3 regions of the Lysinibacillus sp. EB106-09-02-XG168 genome follow, and region 2 is predicted to be linked to each of the others. Evidence: riboswitches for the same ligand, from Rfam matches in the RefSeq annotation. Region 2 holds a riboswitch; each other region holds the start of a gene.

The links. Region 2 has a riboswitch for cobalamin ahead of AC3WSO_RS03655 (ABC transporter substrate-binding protein). Riboswitches for the same ligand answer to the same signal wherever they lie in the genome.
Region 1: it holds a riboswitch for cobalamin, as region 2 does, so the genes downstream of both, AC3WSO_RS21835 (FecCD family ABC transporter permease) here and AC3WSO_RS03655 (ABC transporter substrate-binding protein) in region 2, are expected to answer to the same signal.
Region 3: it holds a riboswitch for cobalamin, as region 2 does, so the genes downstream of both, AC3WSO_RS11665 (ABC transporter substrate-binding protein) here and AC3WSO_RS03655 (ABC transporter substrate-binding protein) in region 2, are expected to answer to the same signal.

What each region holds. Positions count from the first base shown of each region.
Region 1 covers NZ_JBYTDN010000003.1:4,311,870-4,316,502, forward strand. Annotated here, with positions in the region: gene AC3WSO_RS21830 (heme ABC transporter ATP-binding protein) at 293-1,078, opposite strand; gene AC3WSO_RS21835 (FecCD family ABC transporter permease) at 1,085-2,131, opposite strand; cobalamin riboswitch at 2,391-2,582, opposite strand; gene AC3WSO_RS21840 (biotin transporter BioY) at 2,749-3,345, shown strand; gene AC3WSO_RS21845 (NADPH-dependent FMN reductase) at 3,645-4,187, opposite strand; gene AC3WSO_RS21850 (nitroreductase family protein) at 4,250-4,633, opposite strand, start outside.
Region 2 covers NZ_JBYTDN010000003.1:542,672-547,304, reverse strand. Annotated here, with positions in the region: gene AC3WSO_RS03665 (adenosylcobinamide amidohydrolase) at 1-1,355, opposite strand, end outside; gene AC3WSO_RS03660 (FecCD family ABC transporter permease) at 1,352-2,353, opposite strand; gene AC3WSO_RS03655 (ABC transporter substrate-binding protein) at 2,350-3,315, opposite strand; cobalamin riboswitch at 3,606-3,788, opposite strand; gene AC3WSO_RS03650 (acyl-CoA dehydrogenase family protein) at 3,953-4,633, opposite strand, start outside.
Region 3 covers NZ_JBYTDN010000003.1:2,199,938-2,204,570, reverse strand. Annotated here, with positions in the region: gene AC3WSO_RS11670 (precorrin-3B methylase) at 1-415, opposite strand, end outside; gene AC3WSO_RS11665 (ABC transporter substrate-binding protein) at 478-1,473, opposite strand; cobalamin riboswitch at 1,643-1,829, opposite strand; gene AC3WSO_RS11660 (GTP-binding protein) at 1,971-3,911, shown strand; gene AC3WSO_RS11655 (hypothetical protein) at 4,209-4,633, opposite strand, start outside.

The sequences.
Region 1 (4,633 bases), 3.8 Mb from region 2:
GCAAAAGCGTAGTGCTAACGAAGCGGCAGCGAGTCACGGAGGCGTTGCCACAGGGTGTGATGGTTTTAACCTTCGTGACTCTATTGCTGATCCCCAAGGAGTCGCCCAGTCGTAACGAAGATCAACCACAATTTATAGAGATAAAAAGAAACCCCAGCATTGTTTATCTAAGCGAGAGCGAAGCGTCAGCATATGTTTTATCTGTGCGAAAGCGTAGCGACAGCAACAACAAATTTTTCACTTTTCTATATACATTTTTACTTTCAAATCTCTCCATAACAATATGTATCAATCATTTAACTTCCTTCGTGAATTGCTCTGGGATATACGTTAAATATGGCTTACCTGTAAGTGGATGTGTTTGAATATCGGCATAAACCCCAAATACATCTTTTAATAATGCCGGTGTAAGTACTTCTTCTGGCGTGCCAAAACAAACTATTCGACCTTGCTGTAAAACATAAATTTGATCGCAATACATAGCCGCAATGTTTAAATCGTGGATTGCAGCAACAACTGTTAATTGTAAGGTTTGGATTAGATCCATAAGCTGCAATTGATGCTGAATATCTAGATGATTTGTTGGCTCATCTAAAATAAGCACTTGTGCTTGCTGAGCAAGAGCACGGGCAACCATCACACGCTTTTTTTCGCCACCCGAAAGAGAATTATAGCTACGTTTCTCTAAATGAGCGATACCCGTTTGCTTCAGTGCATCCTTTACGATTTGAAAATCTTGCTCTTGATCAAGCTCCAATAGTTTTTTATGAGGTGTTCTCCCCATACTCACTAAATCATGCACTGTAAAATCGAATAAGACCGGTGTTTCTTGACTCACAACTGCTAGATTTTTAGCTATGTTTTTACTCGATTGCTTTAGAATATCTTGTTCATTTAATAACACTGTTCCACTTTCTGGTTTTAATAAACGATACATATTCTTTAATAGCGTTGACTTCCCACTACCATTAGGACCGATCAACCCAACAAATTGCTTGTCCTTTATTTGAACATTTACTTCATGTAATATGCGTTCATTAGAAATGGAGAATGATATTTGTTTCGCTTCTAATGTCATATATTTTTAATCTCCTTCACCGAAAGAATAATTGTTACGACGTAGCAGCCAAATGAAAAATGGACCTCCACAAAAAGCCGTGATAATTCCTATCGGCATTTCCTCAGGGGCAATTAATATTCGAGCAAGTGCATCTGCCCAAACTAAAAAGATCCCCCCTAATAATGCGCTAATCGGTATGACATACTTATGATTTGAACCTACAATTAGCCGTACAATATGTGGAATGATTAAACCAACAAATCCAATTGAGCCACTTACAGCAACTAGCACACCCGTTAATAATGATACTAATAAAATAAGCTGTATTCGAAATTGTTGTAAGTTAACCCCTAATGTAACTGCTGCTTCTTCTCCAAGAAGTAATAAATTTAAGCTGCGATAGTTGAGCCATAACAAGGCAAATACTACAAAAAAAATGACTGCCGGAATTACAAGAATACTCCATTTCGCACCTGCTAGGCTTCCTAGCATCCAAAACATGACTGCCTTCATTCCCCCCTCTTGCTTCGACAGCATTAAGATAAAATTTGAAATAGCAGATAAAATAAATGACACCGCCATCCCTGAAAGTAAAAGTCGAAAGACGGACACTCTACCGCCAATATGTGATAAGAAAAAAACTAACCCCATTGCTGTGAGAGAGCCTAAAAAAGCTGATACGGAAAGAGCATAAACGCCCAGAAATGAAAAGGCACCTAAAATGATGACAGCTGTGGCACCAACCGTCGCTCCAGAAGAAATCCCTAAAATATATGGTTCTGCAATTGAATTACGAACGAGTGCCTGAATAGCTGCTCCTGCAATTGCCAAGCCTGCTCCGACGATAGCAGCGAGTAATACACGAGGAGCCCTTATTTGCCAAATGATAATTTCCTGTGAACGACTCCAATCTTGTTCGATTGAGCTTTGTATAATAGGAATTTTAGAAAGGATAACCTTCCATACATAAAGTGGTGTAACGGAAACCGATCCAACCATAATTGCAATAGTCATTGAAATTATAAGTACTAGAAGAAGGGTCATTGAAAGTAACATAAATTTTCTATTCATCTGTTTATTAACTCCTAATCACTAAACATTAATTTCATCTAGACGTAACTGTAGCTGATACTTTGCTAACATTTACAGTACGAAGATAAATGAAAGAAAAAAGGGTATTCCATGCAAATGCGCATGGAAATACCCTAGAATCAATTATGCCTGGCATAATTGCGTCTTTCAGCGTGTGTTTGGACACCTCTAAAAGAGATTAAACAAAGTTAGATTTACTCCTACTATTGTCCGTAATCGCTTTCATCCTCGTGGGCATTACAGGAATAACTAAATGGCAGGTCTCCTGGCTTCGAATCAATGTACCTATGATTGCCTTCCCATTCTAAAACAGTGGCTAAATCATCATAGAACTCCTCGTTACAGTTGCGGGACAGCGTCGGATTTGCACCGATTTCCCTTTTAAGTGACACATTGTACAAGATGTCACACCATTAGTATCGAATGATTTAAAATTATGACAATTCTATCATATATTTCAATAGTTAGTCTATACTATCAATCATTTATCAAGTCACGAAACACCTTTACGTTAACTAAAAGAAATAATCAAGTTGACACAAAAACTTTATTTTTTTACACTATTATTATCAACTTTACTTTTTAGGGGTGAAATAATGACAACCGTTGCGGAACATACACATCAAAAATTAAGAACAGTAGATATTGCATACATTGGACTATTTTCAACATTAATGATGATAGGAGCTAATATTACGTCCATTGTACCTTTCATGGTTGTTGGCGGAGTACCGATCACATTGCAAACATTTTTTGCTATTTTAGCGGGACTTATTCTCGGTAGTAGAAAAGGGGCTCTCGCTTGTACTGTTTATATGTGCATCGGTTTAGCAGGCGCACCTGTATTTGCACGATTCAGCGGAGGCTTTGGACAAATTTTAAGTCCTACATTTGGTTTCATTGTCACTTTTATATTAGCTGCATTTGTCGCAGGGCTTATTGTAGAGCGCAGTGGAACGAAGAAAAGCTATGTAGTTGCTGCATTAGTTGCAACTGCAATTAATTATTTACTAGGGACAAATTGGATGTATTTTGCCTATAAGCTATGGGCTAGTGCGCCTGATGCTTTCAATTATAAAATAGCATGGCTTTGGATGATGCCCCCTTTGCCAAAGGATATTATTTTAGCTATATTCGCGGGTATTTTTGCATACCGTCTTCAAAAAGTTTTAAAAATAATCCCAATTAAATAAAGAGATAAAAAAACTGTCCAAAAGTATATAGCGTACTTAATTGGACAGTTTTTGGTTCATCACCAAAAGTTGTGGATGACTTTTGTTAAAACGTATACTATGCAAATAGTTGATTGTAGTGGAGACTGGGCGACTCCTCGGGGATCTGCAATAGTGGAACGAAGGCATGTTTTAACTGCGCGAAAGCGAAGCGGCAGCGGCAAATGTTTTAACTGCGCGAAAGCGAAGCGGCAGCGGCAAAGCACCCAGTCGGAACGAAATCAACCACACGTTTTGGTGCTGATCCCAGTTTTTTATTTTTAAACGTATTTTTTCATCCAGTTTAAGAAGTTATCAATAACTACATCTAGGAATTTGATAGTACCCTCATCTGTTAAATTGCCTTCAGCATCAAATTTAGTGTGTACTGCACCAATATAAACATCATTGCCACTAAGTAAAGGTGAATTTACTCCAGGTGAGAATAAAATATCTCTTAAGTGTAATTGTGCTTTAACAGTCCCTAAGTTACCCATAGATGCGCCCATCATGAATGATGGCTTGCCAATCATTACTTTATCAACGCGAGATAACCAATCGATGGCGTTAACCATAACACCTGGCACTGTACCATTATATTCTGGAGTCAGCCAAAGAACTGCATCCGCCTCTTTTACTTTTGCTTTAAAATTTAATACTGTTTGCGGTGCTTCATTTTCGATATCTTGGTTATACATTGGTAAGTCATTTAAGCTTAATACTTCAAGATCCAATTTCTCCGCATAACGCTTTTGAATAAATTTCGCTAACTGCAGATTATAAGATTCTTTACGGATACTACCTACGATTGCTACTACTTTCACAATATTTCCTCCTAAATGTGCATTAAATTTATTTTTGTAAAGCACTTTCATTTTATACCGACCTAATAATAGGTTGCAAATTCCTCAACTGGTTTACGATAACCACGCAAGCGGCGACTACTTTCTTTTTCCTTACCAATTGTAATCATTAGCACAATTTCTTGTGTTTCCGGGACATTAAAAAGGGCTCTCATTTGTTGCTGATCAAAGCCAATCATTGGACATGTATCCCATCCACGATTTTTGGCTGCCAACATAAATAACATAGCTGAAAGTGAAGCGTTACGAATGGCTTCCGCTTTCTTAAACTCCTCGCCGCGTTCTTCATAAAATTTTGTATTTTCTTCGACAAGATTTTCTAACTCACAAGCATTAATAATGCCTAAGTCTACCATCCCTTGACTAAGGTTAGCAGTATTTTTATAGGCTTCTTTATCTCCTAAAAC
Region 2 (4,633 bases):
TCCCCTTTTTGTGTCGCTGCAATCAATAAACTATCTGTAGCTGTACCTGTTGCAATCGTACCACTAAGCTCATCACGAATATTTTCTGATTGCAATGCCTTTGTTTTCGCCTCATTAGCTGTCATCATTGCTTGGAAAAACGCTTCTTCTGATAAACAACCATTCACGATGACCCACGTATTTATAGTACCAATATATGGTCCATCTTGTCTTTCATGTGCACGAGATACATCAACAGCATTACCAACCCCAGCCGTAACAGCTACAAGAACGCTACCAAAAGAAGCTTGAAATTCATTAATAGCTACAAGATTTGTTGGGACAGCTGTTAACATGACGACTGTACTTGTAGATGAAAAGTGCTCCTTTTGTAAAAATTCGGCGACCTCTCTCTTTACATCATTAATCACATAATCTATTGGTACAGAGCGATTTAACAGACAATCATACCAGCCAATACCCGGGTTATGTACAGCTGAGGACACCGTTTTTAAAGGAAACTCTGATCGAAGCTTAATGTAATGATCTGTAACAGAGAAATTTTCTTTTTTAATGACAGCACGTTGCTGATGTTCAACGGAGGCTGGCATCATTGTAATTTGAGGCTTTGGAATTTCTGGATGTGCATAAGTTGCCACTCGAGCATGATAGACATCTTCGATTTGCGAAGCGACTAATACTTCATGCGGCGCCCCAAATGCCCGCATCCGCCCTTCCTCCATTAGTAATAATTCATCACAGTAAAGAGAAGCTAAATTCATATCATGCAGTACCATAATAACGGTCAAACCACATTCTATTGCTTCCTTTCGTACCATATCTAAGATTTGACGTTGATGCGCAATATCTAGATGGTTGGTCGGCTCATCTAGTAGCAATATCTCCGCTGTTTGTGCAAGAGCTTGGGCGACAAAAACCCTCTGCTGTTCACCGCCCGACAAAAATTCCATCGGTGTCTGTTCATAGCGTTTTACACCTGTTTGCAGCATTGCATGTTGCACTGCTTGTTCATCACGATCAGACCAGCTTGAAAAGAAGCCTGTTTGATGTGGATAACGTCCAAGCGATACAGCCTCCCTTACACTGTTTGAAAAGGCATTAGCATGTAATTGTGGCAGCACTGCCATCTTCTTTGCTAATGCACGAGCAGTATAAGAGCTACTGTTTTTACCATCTACTACTACAGTGCCTGCAGTTGCTGGTAGTATGCCACTTATTACTTTTAACAGTGTGGATTTCCCACTACCATTCGGCCCTAAAATCCCTAGTATTTTACCTTTTTCAATGGAAAAACTTATATCGTGGACGATCGGTACGTCTTCATACCCCCCGGAAAGATGTTCAACAACAATCATGCCCGTACCCCCTTGCCTCTACGTTGTTTATAAAAAATATAGGAAAAAACGGGCGCCCCAATAAATGCAGTAATGACACCTATCGGCAGCTCTCTTGGCATAATAATTGTTCTTGCTATTAAATCACAAATAATTAGCAAAGTTGCCCCATTTAAAAACGATAATGGCAATAAATGACGATGATCTGAACCCCAAACCATTCTCGTCATATGAGGAACAACTAAACCAACAAAGCCAATCGTTCCAGAAACAGCTACCGCTGCTCCTGTCAACATGGATCCACCTACTAAAATAATATATTTACTACGCTTAACATTGACACCTAAATGCTTCGCACGTTCTTCACCATATAACAGAACATTTAACTCACGTCTTTGTGTCCAAAGCATAATAGAGCCAATAATGACAAACGGAATGATCATCTGAACGTAAGGCCAACCACGCATCGACACTGAACCGAGCAACCATCCGATTACTTGGCGTAGCTCCTCACCAGATAATGCTATCATTAATGAAATCAAGGAACCTAAAAATGAACTAAATATTACCCCTGTTAAAATAAGAGTTTCCATTTTTAGTGAACGGTCTACTATTCTAGCAAAGCCCATAACAGCAAACATTGTTAATATGGCCCCTATCATACTAAAGACTGGCAATGTAAAATGACCGATTACAGGTATTGAGACACTAAAGAAAATCGTCATCACCGCGCCCACCGATGCACCTGAGGAAACACCTAACGTATAAGGATCAGCCAAAGGATTTTTTAATAGGCCTTGAAAAGCTGCCCCTGCAATAGCAAGTGATGCCCCTACAAGCCCTGCTAGCATCACTCGAGGTAAACGAATCTTCCATAAAATATTGGCAGCTGTTTCATCGGCCGCCTTATTCCACAATACTTCTAATGGAGTATGAACTGAGCCTATCGATACACCACACCAGATGCTAATGATTAAAAGTGTAATTGCTGTTACATAGGCTACAATTGTTTTACTCATTTAAATGCCTCTGGGTAAACAGCCTTTGCTATTTCCTCAAAACCATCAGCTAATCGTGGACCTTGACGACTTGTCGTACTTTCATCCACTTGTACAATAGCTTTATTTTTTACGGCAGTTATTGTCTCAAAGCCTGGACGTTGTGGAATTTTCGTTAAAATATTCGGTACATAATTATATGCCACAACAATGACATCTGGATTTTTCGCAATAATTTGTTCAGCTTCAATTGGATACCAGTCATTTACATCTGCTGCCACATTTTCGGCATGAATCATTTCTAGCATTTCATTCATAAATGTACCTCTACCAGCTGTATAAATCTGTGGCTCATCAGACGATTCTACAAAAACTTTCTTTGGCTCAACACCCTTAAGTTTTGTTTCAATTTCTTCAACTTTAGCCTTCATATTTGCGACTATTTTTTTAGCCTCTTCTAGTTTTCCCGTTGCACGACCAAGCTGTTCAATCGTCGTGTAAGTCTCATTAAAGTTTTTGGCATCCGCTACAACAAATACTTTCACACCTGCAGCCTCAAGCTGTTCAATTGCTCCTTTTAAATTCCCCATACCCGATGCATGAGCAAAAACGATATCTGGCGTTAACGCAATAATTTGTTCAATATTAAAATCTATACCGCCAACCTTATCTCTTTTAGTAGCCTCTGCTGGATAATCGTCATTATCTGATACACCCACTATTTCATCATTTAAGCCAAGACCAAATAAAATTTCAGTGTTACTTGGAATGAGAGAAACTATTTTTTCAGGAGGTGCTTCTAGCGTAATATCTTTGCCAATAGCATCCGTTATCGTCATTGGAAATATTGCTTGATCTACTTTAGCTGTCTCTTGCTGCTCAGCAGATGACGGCTTGTCATTTGTCGTCTCTTTTGTGTTGCATGCTGCAAGCAAGCCAACAGCTAAAAATGCTGATAATCCTATTTTCCAAAATTTCTTCATGTGAATCCCCCTTAGTCTATCTGTGCATAAAGTATTTAACGACTTGTTTTTCTGATTGATCGATACATTTTAGGTTTTTATCGTTTAAGGTAGTGCAGGTGTCGCTCAACGTTGGGTTTATCTTTCAATGTTGTGTGGTTATTGCCCAACTTTGTGGGGTTATCGCCCACTTTTCCAAATTTATCGATATTCAGCTTACAAAACAAATACCCCTCATCATAAAAAAATGAGGGGGTCAAATTTGCACAATATACATATACAAAATCCACCATCCTATCCTCGTAGGCTACAACGTGTTTTCTATAAAGGCAGGTCTCCTGGCTCGTGCTTCATACGCTTTTTCAAGCCTTCCCGAAATTTTCAGTGGCGCAGATTGAAAAAACTCACACATACAGTGGCGGGACCGCATCGGAATTACACCGATTTCCCTTTTCACTTTACTTAAGTAAAGAACCTTTATAATATTCAGTTGATTGTATTATACATGAAAATTAAAGAAGTCGCCTCCATTCGAGACGACTCTTCATCAAATCAATTAGCTCGGCATAATTGCCGCGGTCGCACAGATAAATCGTCACAGGACGTGGCGTTCTTAGACTGGGTTCCTCTATTTTGTCTGGACACCCGCTGAAAAAAGTTAAACTATATCTGAAAAATACTGTACCGTTTTCATCGGTGCACCCATTTCTCGTAATGCCCATGTGTTCTCTAAATAAATATCTGCTAACTTCTCATATTTGCCGCCGAATCTTTGTGCCCATTCAACTGCTACAACACTTTCATATAAATGTGCCATCTGCTCTGCGACCTTTTTTGCCTCAAATGTTTTTGTTGCATCATCTAAACGGCTAAATGTTTGCAAAGTTGAATCTAGTTTTGCTAATTGCCCTACTACAATTTCAACTAATGGACTATCAGTTAGTTTTTCTAGACGTTCCTCCATAACACGAACAAACATTTCGTGCACATGAAACTTATCAACTAAGCGAATGAGCTCTAAAGCTAAAATATTCGCAGTCCCCTCCCACACGGTAAGGACCTGTGCATCTCTTAATAACCGTGGTGTAACAAAATCTTCAATATAGCCGTTTCCGCCATGTAATTCAATGGCTTCACTCGCATAATGTACAGCTTGCTCCGCCGTTTCTTTTTTCATGATTGCAATATACAAGCGGTTCAAAATGATGTCCTCTTTATTCCCCTGTCCACTAGTTACTTTATCGTACAGCTGAATAAGATCAAAAACCGTAGCAACTTCTACATGTAGCTTGGCAGCGAATTTCCCTAGTGTATCCTGAATCATAGGATATTGCGTTAA
Region 3 (4,633 bases), 1.7 Mb from region 2:
AACAGGCAGAGGCACAACCATTGACATTTACACGTAATCTTGTAGGGACAGTGATTCCTTTTAATGAATGATATAGCTTTTCTGTAATTGGTGCTGCCTCCATCTTGTCACCATCACAAAAATCACATGCTTTCATCGCTACAATCGGACCTTGCTTTGCCACATAAAAGCCAGCGTCTTCTAGCTCCTCAATCGTCTTTTCAACTTCTACTGTTGGGATAGATAATAATAGGCAGTAAGAGGCAGAGTATTTTATGGCACCATTTTCCCTTACAACCTTTGCTATTGTTTGGAATTGTGCAGGGGTATAATGTTTATTAATAATGCCTGGACTTACTGCAAGGCGAGTAAAATCCGCATTATTGTTTAAGTTTTCGAAGGTTTTGTCCGGTATATTCGAACGGAATGCATTCATAAATACTTCTCCTTATGAAGAAAGAAGCTAGCCAATTGCTAGCCCCCAATTTATTGGATAGCTTAAAAACTCTCAGGATAGAAGCCTTTCGCCAAAATTTGAATGGCTTCTGCAGCACGTACCCCTTCAGAGGCAGCAGAAAGTGGTAGGATCACAAAGCGTTCGTTTTTGACCGCTTCCATTTCCTTTAAGGCTGGATCATTTTTTAAGAAATTTATTTTTGCTTCCGCTGTTGTTTCTCCGTAATCTATGACAACTACGACTGCTGGATTACGTTCTACTGCATCTTCTTTGGACACCGTAGTCCAACCCGATTCTACATCACCAAAAATATTTTTACCGCCGGCCATTGTAACAAGTTCATTCATAATGTTTTGTCCTGCAGTGAAGACCTCTTTATCACCACTATCAAACACTAGAACAGGTAGTTTTTCTCCATCTTGCGGTAATTTTGCACGGACATCCTCTACATCCTTTGTCATTTTTTCAATTAGTGCTTCTCCACGTTCTTCAACACGAAAAATTTTTGCGATATTTCGAATATCTATGAAAATATCGTCTAAAGTTGGTTTCGTCATGATTGAGGCTGTATGTAAATAAGTGTGAATGCCTAATGTTTCAAGCTCTTCTTGTGTACCAACACCTTTCTCTCCAAAGGCGCTTTTCCAACCACCAAATAAAAAATCTGCTTCTGCATCAATAACCTGCTCCTTTGTAGGATACTGATTTGCTAACACAGGCACTTTATCGTAGGCCGCTTGTAGGGGCTCATAAATTTTATCATCTAAGTACGCCGTCCCTACCATTGAATCTTCTAGCTCTAAAGCTAACATAATTTCTGTCACGTGCTGATTTAAGCTAATCGCTTTTTTTGGGGCTTCCTTATATACTTGCGTTGTTCCATTATTTTCAATCGTTATGTCTGACTTTTCAGCTTGTGAAGCCTCTACCTTCTCACTTTGTGTAGCAGATTCTAGTTTGTCCTTTTCACTACAAGCACCCAATATAGCCAGCAATGCGATTGCAAAGACTAGCCATGAGCTTTTCCATTTCTTCATGTCCTCTTCTCCTTTGATGTTAAATATATAGAAAGAAATCGTTTAGACTTCTATGCTACCAGATAGCGATTCTAGAAAAGGGCATAAAAAAATCCCCTTGTTTCCAAGAGGTTAGCATAGCAAAAGAAAGGTTTTTCAACCTGTTCACTATCCCCATCCTCGTGGATTCAGTAATAAATACATAATGGCAGGTATCCTGGCTTAGGTTCATCATCTATACGCCTTCCCATAGTGTGGCTACAGTGGCATCTTGTATAGACTCCCCATTTACAGTTGCGGGACAGCATCGGATTTGCACCGATTTCCCTTTTAAGCAAATAACAAAGGTCATTTACACCAATACGTCGTTTTTATTTTGTTGTATATATTAATTGACTAGTAAATTCGCAATCATACATATATTAACACTATTGCGACATAAACACTATATGAAATATTTTTTATACCAATTCTGTTACAATGTTGTTAAATGAATAAATAGAAACGAGGATCTTTTTATGCATGTAACAATTGGAGTACTTGCTCACGTGGATGCCGGTAAAACAACATTTTCTGAGCAGTTACTATTTCATACAAACAGTATTCAATCCCGTGGACGAGTGGATCACCAGGACACATTTCTAGATAATCATGAGCTGGAGCGTCAGCGAGGTATTACAATTTTTGCAGAGCAAGGTCGCATGACGCTTAGGAATGATACATATACCTTAATCGATACACCTGGGCACGTCGATTTCTCTCCAGAGATGGAGCGTGCCATTCGGGTTATGGATTATGCCATCATTATTGTTAGTGCCGTCGAAGGAATACAGGGTCATACTGAAACAGTGTGGCACCTCTTACGCCAATATCATGTTCCAACCTTCTTTTTTATCAACAAAATTGATCGTGAAGGTGCAGATGTTGAAGCAGTAATGGCTGCGCTTCAAAAAGATTGCTCTGCAGATGTTTTATTCGTAGACGAACCGCTCCGTTCCGACTATGTTTCAAACGACATAATGGAGTGGCTTGCTGAACGTGATGAACACATTCTCGATGCTTTTCTCAATGAAACATTAGATAGCTCTAACTGCCTTACTCATTTAACTCAGATGATTAAACAGGAAAAGGCCTTTCTATGTTTTTCTGGGTCTGCCTTAAAAGATAGTGGAATAAAGGAATTCCTAACACAGCTCCCCCTCCTTACAGAGACACAATTTAATAACAATACTCCGTTTCAAGGTGAGGTGTTTAAAATTCGTCATGATGGACATCAACGCTTAACTTTTATCAAATCTTTGCAAGGAACGTTACATGTTCGTGATGAACTTTCATTTGGAGACGTGACTGAAAAAGTGACGGAGATTCGACTATACAATGGCAACCGGTATGAAACTTCTCAAAAGGTAGAGGCTGGGGAGATTTTCGCATTAAAAGGGATTAGTCAAGCAAACATCGGCGATATTATTGGTTCTTCGAATAATTCTCAGCCCTTTGAGTTAGTACCGACTTTACAGGCAAAAGTACACTATGAAGGTACTCAGCATATAAAGGACGTGTTAAAAACTTTCCGTATTCTTGAAGCAGAAGAACCTTCATTACGTGTGCTATGGCATGAAAAATTCCAAGAAATTCATGTACATATTATGGGTATCATCCAACTCGAGGTTCTTATCGAAGTGCTTCATGAACGCTTCTCGCTAGACATTTCATTTAGCGAACCCCAGATTTTATATATGGAAACGATCGCCACAACGGTGACAGGCTATGGTCACTTTGAGCCATTAAAGCATTACGCAGAAGTCCATTTATTGATGGAGCCAAATACACGTGGCACGGGCAATACATTTGTCAATGCATGCCACGCGGATGATTTAACAGTTGGGCATCAACGACTCATTGAAAAACATTTATTCGAGCGCGATCATCATGGGCTGTTAACTGGTTTTCCAATAACAGATATTCGCTTCACACTCTTAACGGGACGCGCACATAATAAGCATACTGAAGGTGGCGATTTCCGTGAAGCAACATTCCGTGCATTACGGCAAGGGCTCGAACAAGCAGAAAATGTATTACTAGAGCCATACTACCGCTTTAAACTTAAAGCTTCTAGTGATTTCATCGGCCGCATGATGACCGACATTCAGCAAGCTGCGGGTACATTTGACGCACCAATCATAACTGAACATGATGCGATTGTAACCGGCCGGGCCCCTGTCTCAACATTTATGAGCTACAGTACTACCTTTGCCGCCTACACCAATGGGAAGGGCGTAATTTCCCTACAATTTGATGGCTACGATATATGTCACAATACAGAAGAAATTATCGCTCAAATCTGCTACGATAAGAACGCCGATCCCGACTATACATCCTCTAGTATTTTTTGCGCAAAAGGCAAGGGCTACTCCGTTCCATGGCACGAAGCACAAGCAGCAATGCATTGTATTGACTAAATTCATAAAAACAGGACATGATTTGTTAGATCCATGTCCTGTTTTCTTATGTTTCGTGGAGAGTTACTATGCTTTTTGGGTTATCTTGCTTCGCGTGGGTATTCCCTTTCCTTTCGCGGGTATTCGACCTGCTTCCGCAGGTATTCCCCTTCCTTTCGCGGGTATTTGCCTTCTCTCCGCGGGTAATCTTGCTTCGCGCGGGTATCTACCTATACGGACAACTCCATTCTATTAACTTGCAAGGAATATATCTTTCTCCTAAAGGCATTGAAATTCATCCCGCACATATTTAATTTACTAAGCTTGTATCGTTTTCTGACCCTGTCTATAAATAGGATATGAAGATTCCACCACAACGTAGCTATGGGAATGTGAAAAATCCATTAAAACCTTGCCAGGTCGACTTTTCAAAAGTTGTAAATTATCAATCAGTTCAAGCAATAGTTCATGACCATTTCCACGTGGGTGCCAATTTAAATGATGATCATTTAGTTCCTTCACAGCTTTTAGAAATTGAAGATACTCTCGCTCTATAAAATTGATCAGTTGTTTATTTTTATAAACTACTCGTGATAAATCTTCTAAATATACCTCATAAAAGCGCATCACTATCGAGCACAATAAATCATTGACCCGAGCAGCACTTAGTATTGGCTTAGGTGCTTGGGAAAGTCGCTCTAAATTTGGTTTTGCACGAGTCGAATCGATACGTGTAATTAAAT